2 regions of the Pseudomonas sp. m6p genome follow, and region 1 is predicted to be linked to the other one. Evidence: predicted binding sites of a transcription regulator. Region 1 holds the regulator's gene; the other holds the start of a gene.
The links. The regulator FliA, encoded in region 1, starts transcription of late flagellar genes. The targets are predictions, from matches to a motif close to CTAAAGTTTNNNNNNNNNNNGCCGNTAA.
Positions count from the first base shown of each region.

Region 1 (10,786 bases):
AGAATGCGGTCGTATCGGGTGAGATTGCGGTAGGGCACGATGTGCATCGTCACCCCGCTGGGCGGCAGGGTCTCATCGACCTCGTCATGGGAGAGGGAGAACTTGAGATCGGAGTGGCCGTCATCGCCCGGAATGTCATCGTACTCGCCAGGCCGCGTGAGTTTGACCAGCAAGGTCATGACGGGGGTCGAGTCCTCCGGGGTCTGGTTCTTGCGCGTGATCCGGTAGAAGACTGGCGTGGCGTCCCCCTCAAACACGTGGGCCTTGGCAATGGTGAAACTGACATCCCGGTTGACCTCGGCGTCGTTCTCGATGAGTTTGCTCCAGACCGCTGCACTGTCATTACCCCAGAACACTTCGGCATGGTCGCCAATGGACATGGTCAGCCAGGCGGGAATGACGCCTTGCAGATCGCCTTCCACGGCTCTGATGGGGATGCCGCCGTCATAGTGTTCGGCAGGGCTGAGGTTGACCAGTGCCGGAAAATACAGAGGTCTGAGGGCTTGAGGGGTTTGCTGGCTGGACATCTGGCGAACTCCGGTCGGGGGCTGGGTGACGGAGTTATTGAGCGCGCGTTGGAGGAATTGGGCACCTGTCAGATCTGACAGGTGCTGGCGGGTTTCCGACAAGTGGTCATGTGGGCTGAAGGAAAGAGGCGACAAACCGCAGCCGGGTTAAATGAGGTGGCGATTTTTTTATGCCTGCAGACATGTATCGGCCGTGAGGCCGCCTTCGCGAGCAAGCTCGCTCCCACAGGGATTGGGGTCGATCACAAACCTGTGCCTACACGCCGAACCTGTGGGAGCGGGCTTGCCCGCGAAGACGTCAGCAGCCGCAACGCCTCATTCAAGGCTTGTCACCAAACCGTGTTACTGCGGCAACTCCAGATTATTCATCACCCGATTCACCGCCAGTTCGCCGAGCATGATCAGTTGCGCAATGTCCAATAGCGTCCTGCGCTGCGACCTCTTCGCGAGCAAGGCCGCTCCCACAGGGGGGCTGTGTGATACCCCCAATCTGTGTTCATTGCGACGCGATTCCTGATAAATCAAAAGACTGCGACCTTCCGCCTGTCTGAAAAAGGCCTCTACCTGTTAGTTCTGACAGTGGACACAAAGGGCATTCAGCTATCCCATGTTCCTTGGCAGGTTTCCCGGGCAAGTCGCCTTCTGACCTGTCTTAAATATTCGCCAAGGAGAAGGTCATGCCAGAGAACTACAGAAAGCTTGAAGGAATGAGGTTCGAGTTCGTTTCCGGGGCGGTGGCGAAAGAGTCTGATCATATCGCTTGCACGTTCACTTTTAAGGCGATGTTGGACTTCACGCATTTCGTGCACATGAGCAATGCGTATGTGCCGGGCTATCTCGATTCGTATATCAATGCGATCAAGCCAAGGTTGGACGGGGTAGCCCACCATAGTCTCTACAACCGATTCAATAGTGCCGCTGGCAACATTGGCACCGTTGAAGAGTTGGTCAGGGTTTTCTCTTCGCCCAATAACTACTCCGATACATGGGGGAGCAATGGCACTGCCCTGCAGATGCGTTATCACAAACCACAATTTCACATGGTTGATGATCAGTTACAGGTCACGGGTGGGCAGGACTTTCGATGGGAGGTCGAGGGGGAGATCGAGCCGCAGGATGTGCCGGACATTTACTTTGTCTGGGCACTGATTGTGTTGAAGGCGTACCCAGAAGATCCTTTTCATCAGCCTGAGGAAATCGTGACCTTAGGCTATTCTGAGGAGGCGTTTGTCGACGTGGGAGGGAGTCCGATCCGTAAGGGTACGCGCTACCTGGTGGGCCGCGATTTGCGTCTTGGTGCGATTAATCCAGCGCAAATTTTGACTGCCGGATATCCGTGAGTGCGCGGTTTTTTCTGATTTTTGTTCACCTGCGCTAAGGGTGATAGTCGTCCTGCGTCTGTTTCGCGGTCGGCTCCATGGCGCCCAGCTTCTTTCAAGACACTTCCCCTGGAGCAAACCTCAATTTCAATCCCCGGCAAAAGTTGGAAGGCTTCTTGCAGTAGCCGCCGTGCGCCTGCTTCGGGCGTCAAAAGTTTGCTTTAAAGGAACGGGGAAAACCGGTGGATCGCTCTCAGTTATTCAACACTGCTCGCTCGAATGTTGCCGACCTCAGTCGAGGCAATCTGGGCGTGCCGTTGTTGCTGCTGGTCATGCTGGCCATGATGATGCTGCCGGTGCCGCCGTTCCTGCTGGACGTGTTCTTCACCTTCAACATCGCCTTGTCGATTGTCGTCCTGCTGGTCTGCGTGTACGCGTTGCGGCCGCTGGATTTCGCGGTGTTCCCGACGATTCTGCTGGTGGCGACGCTGCTGCGGCTGGCGTTGAACGTGGCCTCGACGCGGGTGGTGATGCTCCACGGTCAGGACGGCCACGCCGCCGCCGGCAAGGTGATCCAGGCCTTCGGTGAAGTGGTGATCGGCGGTAACTACGTGGTCGGTATCGTGGTCTTCGCGATCCTGATGATCATCAACTTCGTCGTGGTGACCAAGGGTGCCGGGCGGATTTCCGAGGTGAGCGCGCGCTTCACCCTCGACGCAATGCCTGGCAAACAAATGGCGATCGACGCCGACCTCAACGCCGGTCTGATCGACCAGAACCAGGCCAAGGCGCGCCGTCAGGAAGTCGCGCAAGAGGCTGAGTTCTACGGTTCGATGGACGGTGCCAGCAAGTTCGTGCGGGGTGACGCCATTGCCGGCTTGCTGATCCTGTTCATCAACCTCATCGGCGGCATGGCGGTCGGTATCTTCCAGCACAACATGAACTTCGCCGACGCCGGCAAGGTGTACGCCTTGCTGACCATCGGTGACGGTTTGGTGGCGCAATTGCCATCACTGTTGTTATCGACAGCGGCAGCGATCATGGTGACCCGTGCTTCCGGTTCGGAAGACATGGGCAAGCAGATCAACCGGCAGATGTTCGCTTCGCCCAAAGCACTGGCAGTGGCGGCTGGTCTGATGGCGGTCATGGGCTTGGTGCCGGGCATGCCGCACTTCTCGTTCCTGAGCATGGCCGCGCTGGCGGCCGGTGGCGCGTACCTGTTCTGGAAAAAGCAGAACGTCGCCAAGGTTCAGGCCCTGCAAGAGGTTCAGCGTCAGCAGGAACTGCTGCCGTCGCCGGCCCGCGCCATGGAAACCAAGGAGCTGGGCTGGGATGACGTGACGCCGATCGACATGATCGGCCTGGAAGTTGGCTATCGCCTGATCCCGCTGGTCGATCGCAATCAGGGCGGGCAGTTGCTGGCGCGGATCAAGGGCGTGCGCAAGAAGCTCTCGCAGGACCTGGGCTTCCTGATGCCGACCGTGCATATCCGTGACAACCTCGATCTGGCGCCGAGTGCCTACCGCCTGACCCTGATGGGCGTGATCCTGGCCGAAGCCGAAATCTACCCGGATCGCGAACTGGCGATCAACCCGGGGCAGGTCTACGGCACGCTCAACGGCATTACCGCCAAAGATCCGGCTTTCGGCCTGGAGGCGGTGTGGATCGAAGTCAGCCAGCGCGCGCAGGCGCAATCGCTCGGGTACACCGTGGTCGACGCCAGTACCGTGGTCGCGACGCACTTGAACCAGATTCTGTACAAACACTCCAGTGAGCTGATCGGCCACGAAGAAGTGCAGCAACTCATGCAATTGCTGGCCAAAAGCTCGCCGAAACTGGCTGAAGAGCTGGTGCCGGGTGTGGTGTCGCTGTCGCAATTGCTCAAGGTGCTGCAGGCATTGCTGGCCGAACACGTGCCGGTACGCGACATCCGCAGCATTGCCGAAGCCATCGCCAACAACGCCGCCAAGAGTCAAGATACCGCCGCTTTGGTGGCCGCCGTACGCGTCGGCGTATCCCGCGCCATCGTCCAAAGCATTGTAGGCACTGACTCCGAGCTGCCTGTGATCACCTTGGAACCAAGGTTGGAACAAATATTGCTCAATAGTCTGCAGAAGGCAGGACAAGGCTCGGAAGAGGGCGTTCTGCTGGAGCCAAGCATGGCCGAGAAGCTGCAGCGTTCGCTCATCGAAGCGGCGCAGCGCCAGGAAATGCAAGGTCAACCGGTGATCCTGTTGGTAGCAGGCCCGATCCGCGCGATGCTCTCGCGTTTCGGTCGCCTCGCCGTCCCGGGGCTGCACGTGTTGGCCTACCAGGAAATTCCGGACAACAAGCAAGTGACCATCGTTGCGACAGTAGGGCCCAACGGCTGAGGTAGTGGTTTATGCAAGTTAAGCGTTTTTTCGCCGCCGATATGCGTCAGGCCATGAAGCTGGTTCGTGATGAGCTGGGCGCTGATGCCGCCATCATTGGCAACCGCCGCATTGCCGGCGGCGTCGAGCTGACGGCGGCGCTGGATTACAAGTTGTCGGCGCTGGCGCCACGGGTGCCGAACATGGAACTCGAGGACGAACTGCGCAAGACCCAGTCGCGCATCGTCACCGCTCAGGCCGAACTGAGCCTGCGTGGCGAAGCCGATGGCAATAGCAATCGCCAGATCTTTGCCGGGCTGCCGTTGACGGCCGGCCTGCCACTGACCGCTGCCGAGCCGTTGAGCGAACCGACCTACGCCGCCCCGGCGCGTCCGGCGCCGGCAGCTGCACCAGCATCGGCGGGTGTCGATCCGCGTGCGCTGGATTCGATGCGTTTCGAATTGAACAGTCTGCGTGAGCTGATGGAAGTGCAGCTCGGCACCCTGGCCTGGAACCAGCTGCAAGGCAGCCGTCCGGCGCAAGCCAATCTGTATCGCCGCCTGCAGCGCATCGGTCTGTCCGGGCCGTTGTCGCGCGACCTGCTGGCGATGATCACCGACATCGAAGAACCGCGTCAGGCCTGGCGTATGCTGCTCGCGCACCTGGCGCGGATGATTGCCGTACCGGAAGTCGAGCCGCTGGAAGAGGGCGGGGTGATTGCCATGGTCGGCCCGGCCGGCATGGGCAAGACCACCACCCTGGCCAAACTCGCTGCGCGCTACGTGCTCAAGTACGGCGCGCAGAATGTGGCGCTGGTCAGCATGGACAGCTTCCGCATCGGTGCGCAGGAGCAACTCAAGACCCTGGGGCGGATTCTCAACGTGCCGGTGACCCACGTCGATCCGGGCCAATCGCTGGTTCAGGCGCTGGACCCTCTGCTGCGCAAACGCGTGGTGCTGATCGATACCGCCGGCCTGCAGGCCAGCGATCCGGCGCTGCGCATGCAGCTGGAAAGTCTGGCCGGGCGTGGCATCCGTTCAAAAAATTATCTGGTGCTGGCAACCACCAGCCAGAAACAGGTTCTAACCGCCGCTTATCACAGTTACAAGCGTTGCGGGCTTGCCGGCTGCATCCTGACTAAACTGGATGAGACGGCCAGCCTTGGCGAAGTGTTGAGCCTGGCGATCAGTCATGAACTGCCGGTCGCGTACCTGACCGATGGCCCACGGATTCCGGATGATCTGCATCTGCCGCGCCGTCATCAGTTGGTCAGCCGCGCCGTCAGCGTGCAAATGCAGGAAGAACCCAGCGAAGAAGCCATGGCTGACATGTTCGCTGATATCTACCACAGCCCGACCAAGCAGGTTGGCTGAGGTAATGAACAGTTTTTGTACCTACATCGATGGTCTGCCATGCATTGTTCCGGTTGTGAACGCGCAGCCAGTAATGTGGCCTCCGTCTATGCAAGACAAGGTAAAGAAATAACATGGGCAGCATGCATCCCGTACAGGTGATCGCGGTGACCGGCGGCAAAGGTGGCGTCGGCAAGACTAACGTGTCAGTGAACTTGTCTCTGGCGCTGGCAGAGCTTGGCCGTCGGGTCATGCTGCTGGACGCTGACCTGGGGCTGGCGAACGTCGACGTTCTGCTGGGACTGACCCCCAAACGCACGCTGGCCGATGTAATCGAAGGCCGCTGCGAGCTGCGCGACGTGCTGTTGCAGGGCCCCGGCGGGATCCGCATCGTGCCGGCCGCTTCCGGCACCCAGAGCATGGTGCACCTGAGCCCGGCGCAACATGCCGGTCTGATTCAGGCCTTCAGCGACATCGGCGACAATCTCGATGTACTGGTGATCGACACCGCTGCGGGCATTGGTGACTCGGTAGTCAGTTTCGTGCGCGCCGCGCAGGAAGTGTTGCTGGTGGTCTGCGACGAGCCGACCTCGATCACCGACGCCTACGCGCTGATCAAACTGCTCAACCGCGACTACGGCATGAACCGCTTCCGCGTCCTCGCCAACATGGCGCAGAGTCCGCAGGAAGGGCGCAATCTGTTCGCCAAGTTGACCAAGGTCACGGATCGCTTTCTCGACGTCGCCTTACAATACGTCGGCGCGGTGCCGTACGACGAAAGCGTGCGCAAGGCAGTGCAGAAGCAGCGAGCGGTCTATGAAGCCTTTCCGCGTTCCAAGTGCGCGCTGGCGTTCAAGGCGATCGCACAGAAGGTCGATACCTGGCCGCTGCCTGCCAACCCGCGTGGGCACCTTGAGTTTTTCGTCGAGCGCCTCGTGCAGCAAACGGCAGGGCCTGTGTTATGACCGCCAGCGGTATGAACTACTACAAGAAATCGGCACGTGACGCGCAGTACGAGTTGATCGAGCGTTACGCGCCACTGGTCAAGCGCATTGCCTATCACTTGCTGGCGCGCTTGCCGGCGAGTGTGCAGGTTGAAGACCTGATTCAGGCCGGGATGATCGGCCTGCTCGAAGTCTCGACCAAATATGACGCCAGCAAAGGCGCCAGTTTCGAAACGTACGCGGGCATTCGGATCCGCGGCGCGATGCTCGATGAAGTGCGCAAAGGGGATTGGGCACCACGCTCGGTTCACCGCAACACCCGTATGGTCAGCGACGCAATTCGCTCAATTGAAGCTAAAACCGGCCGTGATGCTAAAGATCACGAGGTTGCGGCCGAACTCCAATTGAGTCTCGATGATTACTACGGGATTTTGAATGACACGCTGGGCAGCCGGCTGTTCAGTTTCGACGATCTGCTGCAGGACGGCGAACACGAAGGGCTGCACGAGGATGGCGCCAGTGCTCATCTTGAGCCGTCACGCGATCTGGAAGATGAACGCTTCCAGGCTGCGCTGGCGGACGCGATTGCCAATTTGCCGGAGCGTGAGCGACTGGTGTTGGCGCTGTACTACGACGAAGAACTGAACCTCAAGGAAATCGGTGAAGTCCTTGGCGTCAGTGAATCGCGGGTCAGCCAGTTACACAGCCAGTGCGCGGCCCGTTTGCGGGGGCGTTTGGGGGAGTGGCGAGCGCGCTGAAGGCAGTGTGGGGACACTGCGAACGAGGCTGGTGCGGTGATGAACGGCACCGGTCTTGCTCTGTTGTGCTCCAGACAGTCATCGAGTGCTTTGCCGGATTGATTGAAATGGCGCGTCCAGGTGCTGGGCGCGTTTAAGACTGCTTGGAGGTCGAATTGGACAAGAACATGAAAATCCTCATCGTTGATGACTTCTCAACGATGCGGCGGATCATCAAGAACCTGCTGCGTGATCTGGGGTTCACCAACACCGTCGAGGCCGACGATGGCACCACTGCCATTCCGGTGCTCAACAGCGGAAGCATCGACTTTCTGGTAACGGACTGGAACATGCCGGGCATGACCGGTATCGACCTGCTGCGCCACGTGCGTGCCGATGAAAAACTCAAGCACCTGCCCGTGCTGATGGTGACTGCCGAAGCCAAGCGCGAGCAGATCATCGAAGCGGCCCAGGCCGGCGTGAACGGCTACGTGGTCAAACCTTTCACGGCTCAGGCGCTGAAAGAAAAAATCGAGAAGATTTTCGAACGCATCGGCTGATGAACGCGCGGGGGAGCTATGGAGCATAACGAATCTTCACAGGGCGATTTCGAATCGACCCTGAAAAAACACGCGGTCGAACTGGTCGAGAGCCTTGAAAAAGGCAGGTTCGGCGACGCTGTGCAACTGATCCATGAGCTCAATCAGACCCGTGACCGTGGCCTGTATCAGGAAGTGGGCAAGCTCACACGCGAACTGCACAGTGCGATCGTCAACTTCCAGATCGATCCGCACATGCCACAGGCCGAGGAAGTGTCGCAAATCACCGACGCCACCGAACGCCTGGGCTATGTGGTCAAGCTGACCGAAGCCGCGGCCAACCGCACCATGGATCTGGTGGAAAGCGCCACCCCGGTGGTCAATGGCCTGGCTGAAGAAGCCCAGGCGCTGAGCACCGATTGGGGCCGCTTCATGCGTCGTGAAGTCGGGGCTGAAGAGTTCCGCGAACTGGCGCGCCGGGTCGACGGTTTTCTGTCACGCAGCAGCACGGACAACCGTGCGGTGTCGAGCAACCTGAACGACATCCTGCTGGCTCAGGATTACCAGGACCTCACCGGTCAGGTGATCAAGCGTGTGACCCAACTGGTCACCGAAGTCGAAAGCAATTTGCTCAAACTCGTCCTCATGGCCAGTCAGGTTGACCGCTTTGCGGGCATCGAACACGACCGTGCCGCGATGCTTGCAGAAAAAGATCCACAAAAACATCTCTCGCAGGGTGAAGGTCCGCAGATTCATGCCGATAAACGAGAAGACGTTGTGTCCGGTCAGGACGATGTGGACGATTTGTTATCCAGCCTCGGATTCTAGAGTTTTGGAATTTTAGGTTTTTTGGGTTTTTAGACCTGTAGGAGCACCCCATTAATGAGCTTCGGCGCCGATGAAGAGATCCTTCAGGATTTCCTGGTTGAGGCCGGCGAGATTCTTGAGCAACTGTCCGAGCAACTGGTCGAGCTGGAAAGCCGCCCGGATGACGCAGATCTGCTCAACGCAATTTTTCGCGGTTTCCACACTGTAAAAGGGGGCGCCGGCTTCCTTCAGCTCAACGAGCTGGTGGAGTGCTGTCACATCGCCGAAAACGTGTTCGACATCCTGCGCAAGGGTGAGCGTCGCGTTGATGCAGAACTGATGGACGTGGTGCTTGAAGCACTGGACGCGGTGAACAGCATGTTCAGCGAAGTCCGTGAACGTGCACCGATCACGGCCGCCACTCCGGAACTGCTGGCCGCGCTGGCGCGTCTGGCCGAGCCGCAATCGGCGGACGAAGCTCCGGCTTCGCCGGTGGCCGAGATGATCGAAGAGCTGGTCGTCGAAGGCGATTCGAGCGATTCGGGCGACATCACCGATAACGAATTTGAACAGCTGCTGGATTCGCTGAACGCCGTCAAGGCTGAAGCCGAAGCCCCGGCCGCTGCTGCGCCTGCGCCGGCTGCCGATGCGGCCGCCAGCGATGAAATCACCGACGCCGAATTCGAGTCGTTGCTCGATCAGTTGCACGGCAAAGGCCAGTTCGCGCCAGACGCCGTGGCACCGACTGCGGCTGCTCCGGCGGCACCGGCGGCGGGCGACAGCTCGGACATCACCGACGACGAATTTGAAGCACTGCTCGATCAATTGCACGGCAAGGGCAACTTCGCCGTTGAAGCGCTGGAATCGGCTATTGCTTCGGCACCGGCTGCGCCTGCCGCACCGGCGGCCGCGGCTGCCGGCAGCGACCTGATCAGCGATCACGAATTCGAATCGCTGCTCGACGAATTGCACGGTAAAGGCAAGTTCACCGACGTTGGCGCCGCTGCTGCGGGCACCGCATCGACCGTGGCTGCGCCTGCTGCCAAGGCCGTCGCCGCTCCGGCTGCTGCGCCGAAGGCTGCGCCCAAGCCTGAGCCGAAAGCCGAAGCGCCAAAACCGGCCGCCGCTGCTGCACCGGCGCCGGCCCGTGCTGCCGCTGCTCCGCCGCCGGAAAAACCGGCGAGCGAAGCCGAAACCACCGTGCGTGTCGACACTGCGCGTCTCGACGAAATCATGAACATGGTCGGCGAACTGGTGCTGGTGCGTAACCGCCTGGTGCGCCTGGGTCTCAACAGCGGCGACGAAGCCATGTCCAAGGCCGTGTCGAACCTCGACGTGGTCACGGCGGACTTGCAGACCGCGGTGATGAAGACCCGGATGCAGCCGATCAAGAAGGTCTTCGGGCGCTTCCCGCGTCTGGTTCGTGACCTCGCGCGCCAGCTCAAGAAAGAGATCAACCTGGAACTGGTGGGTGAAGAAACCGACCTCGACAAAAACCTTGTCGAGGCCTTGGCCGACCCGCTGGTCCACTTGGTGCGCAACGCGGTCGACCATGGCATCGAGTCACCGGAAGAGCGCGAAGCTTCGGGCAAGGCCCGTGGCGGTCGCGTGGTACTGGCCGCCGAGCAGGAAGGCGACCACATCCTGTTGTCGATCTCCGACGACGGCAAGGGCATGGACCCGAACGTGCTGCGTTCGATCGCGGTAAAACGCGGTGTGATGGACAAGGACGCGGCCGATCGCCTGAGCGATACCGAGTGCTACAACCTGATCTTCGCCCCGGGTTTCTCGACCAAGACCGAGATCTCCGACGTGTCCGGCCGCGGTGTCGGCATGGACGTGGTGAAAACCAAGATTTCCCAGCTCAACGGTTCGATCAACATCTACTCGACCAAGGGCCAGGGCTCGAAGATCGTCATCAAGGTGCCGCTGACGCTTGCGATCATGCCGACCCTGATGGTCATGCTCGGCAATCAGGCGTTTGCGTTCCCGTTGGTCAACGTCAACGAAATCTTCCACCTCGACCTGTCGACCACCAACGTGGTGGATGGCCAGGAAGTGGTGATCGTGCGGGACAAGGCGCTGCCATTGTTCTACCTCAAGCGCTGGCTGGTCAGCTCCGCCGCTCACGAAGAGCAGCGCGAAGGCCATGTGGTGATCCTGTCGGTGGGCACCCAGCGGATCGGCTTCGTCGTCGATCAACTGGTCGG
Region 1 covers NZ_CM147084.1:971,951-982,736, forward strand. Annotated here, with positions in the region: gene ACYZUM_RS04570 (hypothetical protein) at 1-527, opposite strand, end outside; partial or broken gene ACYZUM_RS04575 (DUF6124 family protein) at 870-983, opposite strand; gene ACYZUM_RS04580 (hypothetical protein) at 1,205-1,867, shown strand; gene flhA (flagellar biosynthesis protein FlhA) at 2,089-4,218, shown strand; gene flhF (flagellar biosynthesis protein FlhF) at 4,230-5,570, shown strand; gene fleN (flagellar synthesis regulator FleN) at 5,684-6,514, shown strand; gene fliA (RNA polymerase sigma factor FliA) at 6,511-7,251, shown strand; gene ACYZUM_RS04605 (chemotaxis response regulator CheY) at 7,419-7,790, shown strand; gene ACYZUM_RS04610 (protein phosphatase CheZ) at 7,809-8,597, shown strand; gene ACYZUM_RS04615 (chemotaxis protein CheA) at 8,652-10,786, shown strand, end outside.

Region 2 (10,786 bases), 1.1 Mb from region 1:
CTGATTCCCGTCCTTGCCGTACTGACCTTGAGCGGCTGCATCATTTTCCCCCACGGCGGCTGGCATGACGACCACCATCGGTACCAGGAAGGTCCCGGTTATTACCAACATCGATAGGCGATGACTCCCCGCATAAACGTTAAAAACTGTGTTCCCGGAACGACCGCGCCTGCTGAATAGCAGGCGTTTTCTGTCTCTAATGTGACCTGCGCGTGTAAGACGCTGATCAAGCTTTTGTAGGACTCTTCGAGCTGCAACGATTTGCGCATTTTTGATATTTCTGGACACACCTGCCGGGTGTAAATCCCCCTCCCCACCACCCTACCCTCTGCGCTCCTGATGCCCAACCACGAGCACACCCGCGCATGCAACGAACACTTATCGATATCAGCCCCGGACAGGCCCTCGGCTTCTGTCTGGCCGTCTCCCTGTTTGAACTGCTGACCTACATGGCCAGCGACCTGATCATGCCGGCAATGCTGGCCGTTACCCTGGAATTCGAAGCAGACGCGCAGCATGTTCCCTACGCATTCAATCTGTACCTGATCGGTGGCGTCTGCCTGCAATGGCTGATGGGGCCACTCTCCGACCGTTTTGGCCGGCGGCGGCTGCTGTTGAGCGGGTGCCTGTTGTTCGGCGTGGCCTGTGCCGCGACCTTTGGCGCCAGCAGCATTGAGGCGTTCAACCTGCTGCGGCTGATACAAGGGATGGGCCTGGGCTTCGTCGTGGCCGTCAGTTATCCGGCCCTGCAGGAAGTTTTCCGTGAAGCGGATGCCGTGCGCCTGATGGCACTGTTGGGCAATGTGGCATTGCTGTCGCCGCTGCTCGGGCCATTGCTTGGCAGCCTGCTGCTCGAATGGCTGAGCTGGCGGACGCTGTTTCTCGGCCTGGGCCTGGCGGCGGCTGTTGCCTGGCTGGGGCTGTATGTCTGCATGCCCGAGACCATCGGCGTCATGCGCAACGACGGCCAACAACAGGCACCCGTGGCGTTCAATGCACGGCAAATTGGGCAGCGCTATCTGACGTTGCTCGGCAACCGCCACTTCCTGTACGCCAGCCTCGCACTAGGCTTGATGAGCCTGCCCCTGATTGCCTGGATCGGGCTGTCGCCGCTGCTGCTGATGCAGTTGCTTGACCTGTCCTCGCGCGAATACGGGCTGTGGCAAATCCCGATCTTCGGCGCCGTGATTGTCGGCAATCTGATCCTTGATCGTTTGCTCGCCAGCCACTCGTTGCCCCGGGTCATTCGCATTGCGCTATGGCCACTGTGCCTGGGCCTGACCGCATTGATCGGCACAGCCCTGTCCAGCGCTGCGCTACCGCTGTTGATTGCCAGTCTGTCGTTGTATGCCATTGGCCTGGGCATGAGCAATGCGGCGCTGTACCGGTTGGCACTTTTCGCCAGCGATGACAGCAAGGGCCTGGTTTCCGCGACCATCGGCATGCTCTCGATTGTCGTAATGGGCACGGGCGGTTCGCTGATAGCCGCTGTTGGCGGTGCCGACAGTCTCGAGGGTTTCGCCCTGTGCGCGGCACTCGCTGGTTTGCTGTGCCTGCCGCTGATCCAGCGTTTTGTGCACCTGTCGAAGCCACTCAACCTTGCACCGGCTACACCTGAGGAGGCCCGCTAATGCACCTTTTCCCTCACAGTGACGCACTCTGTGCATCCACGGCCGCCTACTGTGCGGACTCGTTGGCGCCCGGTCTGTTTGATCGGGCCATGCTCGAAATCACCCGTTTTCACATCGAACAGACCCCAGGTTATGAGCACTGGTTGAACGCCAATGGCATTGCAGCCAAAGACCTCGAGACCCTGGAGGACTGGTCGCACCTGCCACCGATTTTTGCCAATTTCTTCAAACAGCATTTGCTGCTCAGCCCCACTGGCGCGGACGCACTGGAACTGACGTCCTCCGGCACCAGCGGGCAGAAGAGCCGCATGCGTTATGACGCGCGCAGCCTGGGTGCGGCGCAGTACATGGTCGAGCGGATCTTTGCGCAGTACGGCTGGATTACACCGCATACGCCCTGCAATTACCTGTTGCTGAGCTACGAACCCCAGGCGCGAATTACCTTGGGCACATCGTTCACCGATCAGTTTCTGTGTGGCTTCGCCCCCGTCAATCGGGTGGTGTATGCGCTACGGGCCGACGGTGACGGTCATCGGTTCGATCTGTTCGGCGTGATCACGGCCCTGCAAGCGTTTGCTGAAGAAGGTTTGCCGGTGCGCATCTTCGGTTTCCCGGCTTTTCTATGGGAAACCCTGCAACGCATGCGCGCCACCGGCACGACGGATCTGCAAATGCCGGCCGGGTCGCTGGCGTTCTTTGGCGGCGGCTGGAAAACCCGTGCCGCTGAAGAGGTCCCCAAGCAACAGTTGTACGCACGGATCCAGCAGCAATTGGGCATGGATGCCAAAGACTGTCGCGATGGCTACGGCGCCGTCGAGCACGCGGTGCCTTACATCGAGTGTGCCCACCACCATTTTCATGTGCCGGTCTATTCGAAAGTGTACGTACGCAGCCCCGTGGACTTTTCGGTCCTGCCCTATGGGCAGTGCGGTCTGCTCAGTCTGGTCTCGCCTTACATCTCGTCAAGTCCCGCCCACGCGGTGGTCATGAGCGACCTCGCCACGCTGTATCCCGCTGCAAGTTGCGGTTGTGGTCTGGCGAGCGACTGGTTCCAGTTGCATGGCCGCGCCGGCACGACGGCCGCGAGGAGCTGCGCCATGGCCGCTTCCGAATTCCTGGGGAAACACTGATATGTACTTGATCAACGGAAAACTGCGCTGCGACTGCGATCTCGACAGTGCGCTGCAACAACTTTACCCGCAACTGCCAAATCGGCTGCAGACTCCCCTTGAGACCTCCACTTTACTGACCGCTGCGCGGGCGTTCGCCGAACGCCTGCAGCATCAACCTCTGGAGCTGTCACTCGACACCAGCCAGCGCCAGGCCCTGATCGACTTTTGCCAGCCTGCGACGCTGCAGGCCAAGCTTGATCATGAGCTGGGCCTGCGACCCGATTCCCTGCGCCGCGTCGACTATCGGCAGTCGCGTTTCGAGCGCTGGAGCCCTCTGGGACTGGTGGTTCACATCACGCCGGCCAACGCGCCGCTGTTGGCGTTCTGTGCAGTCCTGGAAGGTCTGTTGAGCGGCAACGTCAACTGGCTGCGGCCCAGCAGCAGCGACGGCGGACTCACTGCGCGCCTGCTCCAGAAATTGCTGGAATGTGACCCGAGCGGGCAACTCGCTGGTTACGTCGCGGTGTTGCCGACAACGACCGGACAAATCGGTCAGCTGTGCAGACACGCCAACGGGGTCTCCGCCTGGGGCGGCGAAACCGCGCTGCAAGCCATCCGCCAGCAGATCCCACCGGGCTGTCGCTGGATCGACTGGGGTCACCGCATCAGCTTCGCCTACCTGACCCCGGATGCGGTATCGCCCGCCGTCCTCGATGCCATTGCCGATGAAGTCTGCCGCCTCGATCAGCAAGCCTGCTCCAGCCCGCAATGGTTGCTGGTGGACAGCGACGATGCGAGCGTATTGAACGATATCGGGGCGCAACTGGCTGCCGCGTTCGAGCGTCGCACCGGGCACTGGCCGGCGCTCACCCCGACGCTCGAAGAAGCCTCACAAATCACCACCAGTACGGCGATGGCGCGGCTGGCGCAGAGTTTTGCCGGGCAGACCGGCCGGGTCTGGAGTACGCCGCACTGGCGGGTGATCTGGAGCCATGACCGTCAGCTCGAACCTTCTGCGCTATTTCGCAGCCTGCTGCTCAAACCCCTGCCCCGCGAACTGCTCGGCGCTACGTTGTTGCCGTGGCGCAACGTACTGCAGAGCTGTGCCTTGCTGTGTCCTGAGGCACAAATCGCTGAACTGGCGCAGACGCTGATCGCCGCCGGTGTGACCCGCATCGCCCCGATTGAAGCCATCCACGACGGCTACGACGGCGAACCCCATGACGGTGTTTACGCCCTGCAGCGCCTGAGCCGTCGCGTGTCGGTCAGCCTGCCGCCGGACGCGCTGGCGGGGTGTGCCACGCTTGACCGTCAGCCTCCTGAGCCAGCGCTATCGGGGGTTTCGATCATGGACAAGGCGACATTTGCAAGTCAGCCACCGAATGCCAAGGCACAACTGTACTTTCGGTCCGGCGGCAGCAGCGGTACGCCCACACTTTCCGCTTTCAGTTACCACGATTTCCAGCTTCAGATGCGTGCCACCGCCGACGGCCTGTTCGCGGCCGGCCTCGATCCGGCGCAAGACAACGTCATGAACCTGTTCTTCAGCGGCGGGCTGTACGGCGGGTTTTCAAGTTTTGCCAAGGCGCTGGAACAACTGGAGGCCCGACACTGGCCGATGGGCGCTCCAGCGGATGACGATTACCGAGAGATCGCGCAACTGATCGTGCAACAACGGATTACGGTGCTGATCGGCATGCCCAGCACCGTGCACCGGTTGTTTCTCAATGAACAGCAGACGCTGCAGCGCTATGGCGCCATCGACAAGGTCTTTCTCGGTGGCGAGCACGTAAGCGCGCCCACCCGCGAGTTGTTGCAAAACTGCGGAGTCAGGCTGATCCGGTCGGCGATTTACGGCAGTGTCGATGCCGGTCCGCTCGGCCATGCCTGCCAGGCCACGGCAGACGGTGTGTTCCACCTGATGAGCGACATCCAGCACCTGGAAATCGTCCGTTTCGATCAGGACGCGCCGGTCGATCACGGTGAGTCGGGGCGTCTGCTGGTGACCTCCCGGGCGCGTCAGGGCCAGTCCGTGCAGCGCTATGACATCGGTGACAGCGGACGCTGGCTATCCGGCCCATGTCCCTGCGGTCTGACCTCACCGCGCTTCGAGCTGCTGCAACGGCACGGCAAATTGCTGCGCATCGCCACTGACTTCATCTCGCTGGCAACGCTGGCGCAGCGCCTGCAAGCACCGTTTCAACTGATCCTCGACCACGGCCCAGACGGCCGGGAACGCATGCGACTGCGCAGCCCTCTGGAGCCGGCTCAGGCCCATCTTCAACTGCAGGGCTATCAGACGCTGAGCACACTGGTGCAGACCGGACTGCTCACCGTGGACGTCGAGCAATGCGCCGTTGCGCAATTCGTCCGCAACAGACACAGCGGCAAGACACCCTCAGTGATTGATTCACGCCGCTGAAGACGGGCGCCTGCTGGCGCCCCACCGCTCCTTTGCATATGAAACCACCATGAACACCACCACAGATTTGAATGCCTTGCTCGATTTTGCCCGCCAACATTCGCCTTATTACCGCGAACACTTCAAGGACGTTGCAGATCCCGTCAGCAGCTTGAACGACTTGCCCTTGGTCGATCCCGGGCAGTACTGGCACGGCAGCCAGCCCCTGCAGCAGTGGTCGCCGTTGACCGGCCCGACCGCGGATGCGCTGGTATTCCAGACCGGGGGGACCACCGGCTCAGGCAAACTGTCGCTGTTCACCCGCGGCGAATGGCAAACCCTGACGCGCGACTTCGGCAGCCAGCTCACGGCACACCTGAACCCCGGCGACCGAGTCGCCAATCTGTTTTTCGTCGGTGACCTGTATGCCAGCTTCATCTTTGTCCACGATGCCCTGGCACATGTCGAGACGCCCGTCAGCGAGTTTCCGTTCACCGGGGCCGTCGATAGCGCCGTACTGGCCAAGTCGATCGTGGCGAACCGGATCAACGTGCTGGCCGGGGTGCCGGCGCAGTTGCTGAAATTTGCCGCCTGGCTCGAACGCCGGTCGCAGGTTCTGGAGGGCGTCGAAACCCTTCTCTACGGTGGCGAGAGCCTGTTCGGCGCACAACTGCAAATGCTGCGTCGGGTGCTTCCGAACGCGCGTATTGCCTCCATCGGTTACGCCAGCGTCGATGCCGGACTGATCGGCGTCAGCACCCGCGATTGCGCCCTGGGCGAACACCGGATGCTGGAGCACCACAGCGTGCTGGAGATCATCGATGAGGTGAGCGGCGCAGTCATCGAAGAATGCGACCGTAACGGCAAACTGGTCATGACCAATCTGACCCGTCGCCTGATGCCCGTCATCCGCTATCCCGTCGGCGATCTGGCGTGCTGGCGTGAACCGCCCGGCACGCCCATGCGCAAATTCGCGCTGATGGGACGCAGTATGAGCAGCCAGCGAGTGCGGGTGGGCGTTTTGAGTCTGGACATGCGTGACACTGGCGACCTGGTGCAAAGCCTCGGGAAAAGCGCCGACTGGCAATTGATCATCGAGCAGCAGGGAAAAAAAGACCTGCTGAGTCTCAGATGGGTACCCGACAGGCACATGACTGATATCGCCCAGGCCAGCGCAAACCTGCGCAGCACGCTGATCGAGCAATATCCGTTGATCGAGAAGCTGCACGGCGAGCAATTGCTCGATCTGCATGTGATCGCCTGCGCCAGCGATGAACTGACGTGTCACCCACGTTCCGGCAAGCATCAGCGGGTTGTGGACCGGCGCGACTATCAGACTCCGTGCGAGCAGCAAGCTTGATGGCCAAGACCATCCTGCGGCGTTATCGCATCACCGACGCACCGGCAGTCAATGGCCTGTTCGAAGCCATTTACAGCACTCGTTATCCTCAACCGCATGTGTATCTGCCGTGCATGATCAATCAGAATCACAGTGACGGACGCTGGCACTCGCTGGTGGCGGAGGTGAACGGGCAGATTCGCGGGCATGCCACCCTGTTTCGCTGGTCTGGCAGATCCTCACTGGCAGAACTGGCACTGACGGTGGTACATCCGGATGCCCGCGGGCAGAACATCGCCACACGGTTGGGCCGGCAATTGCTGATTCATGCCCAGGCCCTGGATTGCCGGGGCGTCACCATCAAGCAGGTCACGCACCATCCGTACACTCAGCGTATGGCCGCCAGTCTCGGTTTTCACAGCTGCGGTCTGTTGCCGGATTACGCCTCTTCGCCCTTCGATGGACAGGGCCGAGAGACGATCGTTGTCGGCCACTACGACATCGAGGGTTTTCGACGCCCACTGCCCGCGCTGGTCTGGCCAACGGATTGCGGCGAATTGATGTCGCATCTGGAGGGGGCGTTTGGTACCACCGACAAAGCCGCGCCCTGGAGAGGCCCGAAGGTCCATGTCGAACACGCCTCGGGGCGCTATGACATCGTGCTCAAGGAACTCGATGACAACCTGCTCAGGCAACTTGAGCGACTGCCGGTGCAATGGCTGGTTTCGCTCAGGCTCAGGCTCGCCCAGGGTTTTCCCGCCGCAATGGGCCAACTTGCCGATGTAGGTTTGGCTTTCACCGGGATCGTCCCCGATGAGCGTAGCGAAGGCTGGCTGGCGCTGTTTCATCGCGGCTACCAGCCATCTACGCTGATATTGCACTGTCCGCACATGCAACGCTTGCACGACCAAGCCCGACAGGTCGGGCAAATGTACCGAGGCTGAAAAAACGGCCCGCCCACAAAATGGGCGGGCCGTTTTCAAGATTCAGGCCTTGGCTTTGACGCCTTGATCCACCGGTTTCGGCGCGTTGCCTTCACCGTAGGTTTTCAGGTTCTGCAGCACGTAGATCGCCTTTTTGAATTCGGGGATCAGGTTCTTGCCGTAAGCGTTGCCATTGAGGCCATTGCTCTGGATCGCGTCGAGCTGGGTCGCGAAATATTCCAGTGCGTTGAATTTGGCATCGACGTCTTTGGTCACGCCGAACCGGTCGAACTTGTCGCCAGCATTGAGCAAGGTGAACGAGGTGATCTCGGAGATCAGCCCGCGGCTGCGCAGGAAAACGCTCAGATTGCCCAGTTGTTTGACCGAAGTGTTCGACGGGTCGAAGCCCTTGATGTTCTTGCGCAGGCCCTGCTTGTCCATTTCCGCGGTATTCAGCGCGTTCGGATCGTTGCCGACCATGGTCAGCATCTGCTGCACCTTGACGCTCTGATTCACCTGCTTTTTCGCGCCCGTATTGCGAACCAGCACCCCTGCCTTGCTTTCCCAACCACCGACAATGCCGATCGTCATGAGAAGACTCCCTGTGAAATAACCATGAAATGTCCTTGGTGACACTTTGAATGACGCGAAGTATCTACCGGCCAACTAGTGGCACCAACCCTTTTAGTGCAGTCGCTTACAATTTCTGTACATTCTCGATACAAATCACCGCAAGCTCACTATCACTGGGCTTCATGGCAGTTTGACGATGGCTGGCGATGCTTTTTCCGTACCGGTTAAACAGGCGGTCAATTCATTTGTATCAGGGTCGATACGCCCCTTCTGTCAGCCCGAAACTTTCTTGCACGAAAGTACCTAAAGCTTCCCCCTTCGCCGACGATACGCTGGTGTAACCCCGCCGTTTCTCCCTCGACCCCACAATAAGAATCGCAGCTCAAGGACCGGTCTCCATGCCCGCATTCCGCACCATTCAGGCTCGCTACACGTTATTTCTGGTTCTTTTCATCCTGCTGCTGTCGGTGTTGACCGTGGTCGGTATCAGCCAATTGGTCGCACCCAAGCTGCGGCATACCGAAGAACAGGTGGTGCTCAATCGCATCGCCGAAGTCGCCGAGCAGATTCAGGGCGAACTCAATAAGGTTCAGTCGCAGCAGCGCAGCATCACTCAGACCATTCCGCTGCTCGACAGCGCGGCCATCGACACGGTGTTGCCGGGGCTGGTGGATCAGTACGGCGAACTGAAAGTGTTTGGTGGCGGGATCTGGCCGTTGCCGGGTCAGCGTGAAGCCGGACGGAACAAGTTCAGCACGTTCTGGCACCGCGATGCCTCGGGCAAACTGGCGGTGAACACCTTCTGGAACAGCGACGCGGCGCCGAATTACTACGATCAGAGCTGGTACAAGGGTGGCATGCAGACCCCGCGCGGCCAGTGCGCCTGGGCGGCCGCCTATAAAGACGACGCCAGCGCCGAGCCGCGCACCAACTGCGCCATGGCGATCCAGAAAAACGGTGCGGCCTGGGGCGTGTCGACCATCGACGTGACGCTGGGCTTCTTCAACGATCTGGTGGCGCGCAAGGAAAAAGACCTCAACGCCGAAATGCTGATCGTCGAGGCCGACGGCAAGATCATCAGCAACAGCTCGCGCATCAGCGGCCCGATCGTGCTGAAGAACATCAGCGAGCTGGCCGCCGGTTCGACTTTCGCCAGTCAGGTCAAGGCGGGTCTGCAAAACCGTGATCAGGCGCAACGCGTCGAGTTCGACAACAATGGCGAGGCCAGCACGTTCTTCATGCGCCCGATCGAAGGCACGCCGTGGTTCCTCGCCACCGCCCTGCCAACGAAAATGCTCACTGCCCAGCGTGACGACGTGCTCAGCAGCCTGAGCCTGCTGCAGATTCCGCTGGTGATTCTGCTGGTGCTGTTGCAGGTGTATGCGATCCGCCAACTGGTGTCGCGAATGAAGGCGCTCAAGGCCAATATCGATTCGTTGTCCAGCGGCGATGCCGATCTGACCCGGCGCATCACCATCCGCGCCGAAGATGAACTGGGCGCCATCGGCCACTCGGTCAACACCTTTATTGCCTACTTGCAGAACATGATCGGTGAAGTGACGCAGGCCACCGGCGCCATGGCCTCAAGCCTCGACGATCTGCAACGCACGTCGGCCAACACCAGCCAGATTCTGCTGCGCCATGCATCGGAAACCGATCAGACCGTTACCGCCATCACCGAGATGAGCTCGACGGCCGAAAGCGTCGCGCAGAACGCCGCAGAAACCGCAGCGTTCACCCAACGCGCCAACGAAAACGCCGACCGTTCGCGGGTGGTCGTCGGTGAAGCCACCAACAGCGTGGTGGCCTTGATCGATGAAGTGGCCAGTGCCACCAAAAAAGTCGAGAACATGCAGCAGGACGCCCAGCGCATCACCGAGATCCTCGGGGTGATCGGCGCCATCGCCGGCCAGACCAACTTGCTGGCGCTCAACGCCGCCATCGAAGCCGCCCGGGCCGGTGAACAGGGTCGCGGCTTTGCCGTGGTGGCCGACGAAGTTCGCGCCCTCGCCGCCCGCACTCAGGCCAGCACCTCGGAGATCAACGAAATGCTGACTCGCCTGACCCAAGGCGTGAGCTCCTCGGTCAGCGCCATGGAAAACACTCAGGCCAGTTGCCAGTCCGCCGCCGACGCCACCGCGCGGGTCAACTCGGGTCTGGATGAAATGGCCGGCTCGGTCAGTCACATCAACAGCCTCAGCACGCAGATCGCCACCGCTGCCGAACAGCAGAGCGCAGTCACCGAAGAGATCAACCGCAGCATGGTGCAGATCCGGCACATGGTCGAAGAACTGGTGCACAGCGGCCAGGCCAGCGAACGCAACACCCACCAGTTGCTGGAAGCCAATAACCGGGTGAGCGCGATCATGGGGCGGTTCAAGGTTCGTTGAGCCTGACAGATTTGTAATCTTTCACTCAGCAGGCTGTCAGGCTTGATCAATGATCATCCTGCCAGCCTGTCTTGTATCAACTTGAAACACTCCGTTGATGCCGGGCAGGATAATCCGGTCAAAATGCTTTCCTTTTTGATCGTCATCCGAGCCGAGAATCCATTATGCGAACCTCCCTGCGACTGACCGCCCTCAGCGCCCTGCTTCTCTCCTCCCTGGCCCAGGCGGCCGACCTGATTCCGATCGAAGTCCATCGCGACGCCAATTGCGGCTGCTGCAAAAAATGGATCAGCCACCTCGAAGCCAACGGCTTCAAAGTCGAAGACCACGTCGAAAGCGACATGAGCAGCTTCAAGCAGCAACACGGCGTACCACCGCGCCTGGGCTCGTGCCATACCGCGCTGATCAATGGCAAGT
Region 2 covers NZ_CM147084.1:2,077,369-2,088,154, reverse strand. Annotated here, with positions in the region: gene ACYZUM_RS09420 (hypothetical protein) at 1-117, shown strand, start outside; gene ACYZUM_RS09415 (MdfA family multidrug efflux MFS transporter) at 366-1,631, shown strand; gene ACYZUM_RS09410 (LuxE/PaaK family acyltransferase) at 1,631-2,761, shown strand; gene ACYZUM_RS09405 (acyl-CoA reductase) at 2,763-5,165, shown strand; gene ACYZUM_RS09400 (phenylacetate--CoA ligase family protein) at 5,215-6,504, shown strand; gene ACYZUM_RS09395 (GNAT family N-acetyltransferase) at 6,504-7,427, shown strand; gene ACYZUM_RS09390 (hypothetical protein) at 7,470-7,997, opposite strand; gene ACYZUM_RS09385 (methyl-accepting chemotaxis protein) at 8,378-10,369, shown strand; gene ACYZUM_RS09380 (DUF411 domain-containing protein) at 10,534-10,786, shown strand, end outside.
Region 2: the regulator FliA is predicted to act here: its motif matches at 8,283-8,310, upstream of ACYZUM_RS09385 (methyl-accepting chemotaxis protein).